2 regions of the Paenibacillus sp. JGP012 genome follow, and region 1 is predicted to be linked to the other one. Evidence: a T-box and tRNA genes for the amino acid it is inferred to sense, from the RefSeq annotation. Region 1 holds a T-box; the other holds one or more tRNA genes.
What was found. A T-box is a leader RNA that pairs with one kind of tRNA and senses whether it is charged. The one in region 1 lies ahead of ileS (isoleucine--tRNA ligase), so its partner is inferred to be a tRNA-Ile.
Positions count from the first base shown of each region.

Region 2: it has a tRNA-Ile gene. The T-box ahead of ileS (isoleucine--tRNA ligase) is inferred to sense a tRNA for this amino acid. The anticodon was not compared.

Region 1 covers NZ_JACHKG010000004.1:359,515-362,738, reverse strand. The annotation lists gene ileS (isoleucine--tRNA ligase) at 1-1,824, opposite strand, end outside; T-box leader at 1,953-2,244, opposite strand; gene HNR77_RS08125 (DivIVA domain-containing protein) at 2,301-2,810, opposite strand; gene HNR77_RS08120 (YlmH family RNA-binding protein) at 3,060-3,224, opposite strand, start outside.
Region 2 covers NZ_JACHKG010000034.1:47,220-50,443, reverse strand. The annotation lists gene HNR77_RS26025 (ABC transporter substrate-binding protein) at 1-1,380, shown strand, start outside; gene HNR77_RS26020 (hypothetical protein) at 1,546-1,710, shown strand; tRNA gene HNR77_RS26015 (tRNA-Met) at 1,780-1,853, shown strand; tRNA gene HNR77_RS26010 (tRNA-Ile) at 1,913-1,986, shown strand; gene HNR77_RS26005 (hypothetical protein) at 2,344-2,769, shown strand; gene HNR77_RS26000 (tetratricopeptide repeat protein) at 2,972-3,224, shown strand, end outside.

The DNA.
Region 1 (3,224 bases):
CTCGATAACCTCCCATGGGTCAATGACGTTGCCTTTGGATTTGGACATCTTCTGGCCGTTCTCGTCCAGTACGTGCCCTGTTGCCATAACGGCTTTGTAAGGTGCTTTGCCTGTCAAAAGGGTGGACACCGCGAGAAGGCTGTAGAACCAGCCGCGCGTCTGGTCGATGCCTTCACAGATCATATCCGCCGGATACTGCTGTTCAAATACTTCTTTATTTTCAAAAGGATAGTGCTGCTGTGCAAACGGCATCGAGCCGCTGTCGAACCAGACATCAATTACTTCCGGCGTACGTTTCATTTCATATTTGCCACATGAGCTGAGCACCTTCACTTCATCCACATACGGCTTGTGCAGCTCGAGATTTTCAGGCACCTCTCCGATCGCACGGGCGCGAAGCTCAGCAATGCTGTGGGGTGCAAACTGTTCCCCTGTCTCTTCACATACCCAGATGTTTAGCGGCGTACCCCAGTAACGGTCACGGCTGATGTTCCAGTCCACGAGGTCCTCCAGAAACTTCCCGAAGCGGCCTTCACGCACATGCCCTGGATACCATTCCACTTCGCTGTTATTGGCGATAAGCTGATCCTTGATCGCTGTTGTCTGGATAAACCAGCTGTCCATTGCATAGTACAGAAGCGGTGTATCACAACGCCAGCAGAATGGGTAGCTGTGCTCGTATTTTTCCTTGCTGAACAGGCGACCATTTTCGGACAAGTATCTGACGATGTCGATGTCGCAGTCCTTCACAAATCGGCCAGCAAAATCCGTCACTTGTGGAACAAATTTGCCTTCCAGATCAACCATATTGACAAAGCTGATGCCATTCTCGCGGCATACACGATAGTCATCTTCACCGTGTGCAGGAGCCATGTGAACGATACCCGTACCGCTTGCATCCGTTACAAAGGAGGCACCTAATACGATATTTGTTTTCTCTGCCTGAACATAATTAAATGGCGGACTGTAGGTTTTGCCAACCAGATCGGCGCCCTTCAGTGTGCCAATGATCTCATATTCACCTTTGCTGTCCTTCATGACCTTCTCTACAAGATTGGTTGCCATGATGTATACTTCATCGTTTTGACGTACACGGGAATAATCCATCTCCGGGTTGACCGCAAGTGCCACGTGAGAAGGCAGTGTCCAAGGTGTTGTCGTCCAGGCCAGCACGAACTCACCGCTATCATGCAGTTTGAACTTGGCTGTAGCACTCAGGTCTTTGACATCCTTATAGCCTTGTGCAACTTCATGCGAGCTCAACGTTGTCTGGCAGGAAGGACAGTACGGACTAACGCGATGACCGCGATACAGTAGCCCTTTTTCGTGAATTGTCGCAAGGATGTTCCATACACTTTCGATGTAGTTGTTATCGAGCGTGATGTATGGATTATCCATGTCCGTCCAGTAACCGATGCCTTCCGTCAAGTCGCGCCATTGCTGCTCGTATTCAAATACGCTCGCTTTACATTCGTTGATGAATTTCTCCACACCGTAATCTTCGATCTCCCACTTGTGAGAGATACCCAATTTTTTCTGTACTCCGAGCTCTACCGGCAAACCATGGGTATCCCATCCAGCTTTACGAACGACACGGTATCCCTTCATCGTATTGTAACGACCAACAAAGTCCTTGATTACACGTCCGAGCACGTGCCCGATATGAGGTTTACCGTTCGCTGTAGGCGGGCCTTCATAGAAGACAAAGTTTGGCTTGCCCTCCCGATTTTCAATGGAACGTTTAAAGGTGTTCTCTGTCTTCCATTTATTTAACATGCGTAATTCTCTCGCACGTGCTTTCTCTTTGACGTCAACTCGCTGCATGCTGCTCAACTTCCTTTCTCTTATTAAATCAATATTGGATTGCTCGCGATGAGCACTTCAACCTCTTCAGGTTTTCCCTGCCTTCCGCTCCAACCGCCGTTTGAGAACACAAAAAAACCTCATCCCTGGAAAGGGACGAGGTTCTGCTCGCGTTACCACCCTAATTCTGTTCATCACAAACCACATTCAGATCCCTCTGAGTATGCTCTGTCATCAACAGCGCTTAAGCCCCGCTATAATGCTGCAGGGTACCGTTATAACGTACGGCTTACGGTTCGGCTTACACACGGTCATGCTTACACCGCTTCAGCGTCACTTCTCCGGGAAGATATTCGGCTATAACTCATCCGTTGGTTTGCACCAGACACCAACTCTCTGAGGGATGAAATCATAACGTACTGAGCCCGTCATGGAATCACTATTCAATATGATATAGTTATAGCTTCTTTGCCCGCAAAAGTCAACCGGGCGGCAGACTAATAAATCTCTTTCATCTCCCGCTCACGGTCCTTTACTTCCTGTTCCCGGCTCTCCAGCGCTTCCCAGCCATCTTGAGTCAGCAATTCAAGCTGAGCTTCTACAAGCGTGCGGAAACGTGCGCGATAGATCGAAGCCTGCTTTTTCAATTCTTCCACTTCCAAAGCAATCTTGCGGGACTTGCCAAGCGCTTCGTTCACGATTCGGTCAGCATTTTTCTCTGCTTCCTTCACGATGAGCTGCGCTTCTTTCTTCGCATTGTTTTTCACATCATCAGCAGCTTCCTGTGCAATGATGATTGTTTTGCTGAGCGTTTCCTCAATCGTAGCAAAATGATCCAGCTTTTCCTGAACGGACAGCAACTGATTGCTCAGCTCCTTGTTCTCGCGAATGACGCCTTCGTAGTCTTTGATGACTTGATCCAGAAATTCATTGACTTCATCCTCGTCATACCCGCGCAAGCGTCGGGAGAATTCCTTGTTATGTATGTCCAGCGGCGTTAATGGCATGCTGTCCACCTCCTGTAAAAATTCCTTCCCAATCCAGAGAAGGTTTGCAGCACATGGGTTCCACCCAAGAAGCCGTAGCAAGACACCTGTAGCTGGCATCTGGTACGGAATGAAGGACCTGCCTCGACTTATCAGAGGTCCATTGACAACATGTACTTTAATGTATATCGGAAACACCAAGTATTTTTTTACCCTTTTACCCTTTACGTTTAACATTTCGACAAGAATTCAGATTTTCCTGCAACATGATCAAGCAAATTTCCCGATTTTCACCCTGCAGCGTCCCTTTTTGGTCATTCCTTCCTGCTCCAGCACCTTAAAACGACCAAACCCTTGAATGGATACGATATCTCCTGCCTTAAGCGGTTTCGAAGGATCTTCCACCACTTTCCAGTTCACCTTGCAGCGCCCTGC
Region 2 (3,224 bases), on a different contig from region 1:
GCGGGATGTACAGCTAGTGAGAATAAGGATAATGAACAGCGTGTGCTGCGTGTAGCTACACTGTGGGGAGGACAGGATGACAGCTATTTCCGTCAGCAATTCACAGATGCTTTTGAGCTTACACATAGCAATGTTACGGTAGAGATCGTACCGGCTGTCGATCAGGGCAGCATGTACGGATATGGGAATTCGGAAGAGCAGCCAGAAGTCCCGGATACGCTCGAAAGCTTGAAAAAAATTATGACTGGAGATAATCCGGTTGATGTTGTCATTGCCGATACCTCTACAGTAAAAGCACTAATTCAGGAAAATATGGTTAAACAGCTTGATCCATTGATGCAGGAAGACAAGTTTGATACGAGTGATATTGTGCCAAGTGTGCTTGAGGGGATCAAGGATCTGGGTGACCAGAACATCTATGCACTGACACCTACATTCTCTTCCTCGGCGTTGTATTACAACAAAGGGTTGTTTGAAAAAGCAGGTGTTGAACCGCCAACGGATAATATGACGTGGGATGATATCTTTAATCTGGCCAGACGTCTTACAAAAGGGGAAGGGAAAGATCATGTCTTCGGATTGGCATTTTCCACCTATCAAGGCGGATCTTCGTATTACTCCATGGCGCAGTATTACAACGCACTGCAGTTGAAGATGTTTGACGATAAGGCAGAAAAGATGACGGTGGACTCTCCGCAGTGGGAGAAGGTATGGAGCACGATCAGCAAGCTGGCGCTTGATAAAGTGATCCCGAAAGGTGACGAGCAGCAGGATCAACAGACAGATGGGCGCTACAATCCTATGCAGGGCGACTTGTTCCTGAGTGGGAAGACGGCGATGGCGATCGGCGATTACAGCTATATTAATCAACTGATTGATGCAAACAAAAATGCTGATAAAATGAAGGATTTCACCAAGGTGGAATGGGACGTCGTAACACCGCCGGTTCATCCGGAAGCGCCTGAAATTGGCGGCAACATTTACTTGAGTAATTTGATGGCAATCAACAGCTCGGCGCAGAATCCGGATGATGCCTGGGAACTGATCAAGTATATGAACAGTGAGGATTGGGCGAAGATCAAGGCACGCAGCAGCTACGAGATGGTATCCCGGAAGAGCTTTATCAAGCCGAAAGATGGTCTGGACTATAATATTCAGGCATTCTACACGTTGAAGCCGGTACCGCCTACCAATACCAACCTCGACAAGCTGTATCAAAAGATGCCTAACTTATGGCAGGTAAGTGATAAAGGTATGGAATACTTTAATCAGGTTTTAGAAAACAAAAAGACACCAAAAGAAGCACTTGCAGAATGGGCAGCGAAAGGCAACGAAATGCTTGAAAAGTTGAAGAAGGATCCTAAAGCGACATTCCAATAAGTTATATTTTCTCACGTTCGTATCCAGGGAAAACATATATGTAGCGTGAATTCTTAATTTTAAATGGCCGCTGGAGATTTATTAATCTCTGGCGGCTATTTTTACGAAAAAGGGGCATTCTACAATTAACAGCAAGATATGATGCCATTAGAAAGGACGAGCAGCATGAGATGGGTATATTTTGGCAAGCTGTACACAACTAAATTTCAGGCAGGCTGCCTGGCAAAAAGACTGGAGCAGGATGGCTGGATATATGGTCATAACGAGCCTGAAGAAGTCGAAGTATACCGTTCACGCAAAGGCCGTTATGGTGTGCGATTTATTCCCTGAGATTACCCCTTGACTTATAATGTATTAATGGTGTATATTAATTAAGTCGCTGTTTATTATTTCTAACGACGCGGGGTGGAGCAGCCCGGTAGCTCGTCGGGCTCATAACCCGAAGGCCGCAGGTTCAAATCCTGCCCCCGCAATATAGCTTTACTGGATGATTCACAGCCGTCATCTGCACTGTTATATATTATTTTGTCTAGGGCCCTTAGCTCAGTTGGTTAGAGCGGTCGGCTCATAACCGATTGGTCACAGGTTCGAGTCCTGTAGGGCCCATATTTCAAAACTCTTGCGATGCAAGGGTTTTTTTCTGTTTTCATAGTGACAATTTCGTAGGTTATAAGGGATCTGGTGTGCATTTCAAGTTAACACAAGCCACTCCGATGACAGAATAACCTTCCAATCGCTGTTATCACCAGATTTTTTCGATTCCCCTTTCTAAAGGAGGAAAATCCGGTGATAAAGGCGACCGCTCCGCTTTTTCAGGTTTTTTCTGTCCTCTCCGTTCACGTGTATATGAATGGTTTAACTTATATAGTCATCTGACTTTTTTTCTTCAAGGGTAAGTATGTCCATGTCACAATACAATTCTCACATATACTATCGTATCCCGACACATAGGAGGTAGATTTCATGACTCAGTTAATAGATGCGAGAACCTCGCAGAATGCAAGCTTGGCCAACTCGATCGCCATCCCGATCCTTGTCATCAATACACCACAGTTGTTTGGTCAGATCGGTTTGGTTACTACAGCGGGCATTGGAGCAAACCCGCGGGTGCAGTTTAAAGGCACGGTGTCTTTACAGCTTCCTTTGGCACTTGTAGGTGTAACCATTACGGTAGTTCGAGGAACATTATCGACAGACCCTGTCATTTACTCTGCTACATCTACATTTAACTTAAGTGTCTTGGCACCACAGGTTATTACGTTCTCTGCCGACGATTTCAACCCACCCATTACACCTCAATTAACGTACACTGCATTTGTCAGTACAAACTTGCTTGGTACGATTCGTGTAGGTCCTGAGAACTTTGACGGTGTCCTGTATTCTGACTAAGATTGAATTGGCTGTCAAGAGATCTGAGTCTGCTTATCTATTAAGCAGGCTTTTTTTGTATTTTAGATAACGTGAATGTGCTTTTTCTTCCGGGGGAATATTAATAGGCAGTACTAAAAAGGAAGTATGATATAATGATATTTTTGTATCGGATGATATTGGTGATATTTGGAATACATAAATAGAAAGCAGGTTAATACAAGTGAAGATAGAAAAAGAAAGTCAGTATTTCCGGTTCAGTGAAGCACCGATCTGGGAGTGGCAGAGAGCGTACTACGAACAAAAGGGTTTGCAGGCCTGGGAGGGCAACCAGGTCCCGCAGTATATTACGAGCAATCCGTTCGTTGCAACGGCGTATGAGGAGATGATTTTTGCGTTTTTGCAGGATTTGGCTGCCAGAGGTGTACAGCACGAGACGATCACCATTGTTGAGCTTGGAGCAGGAGCGGGACGTT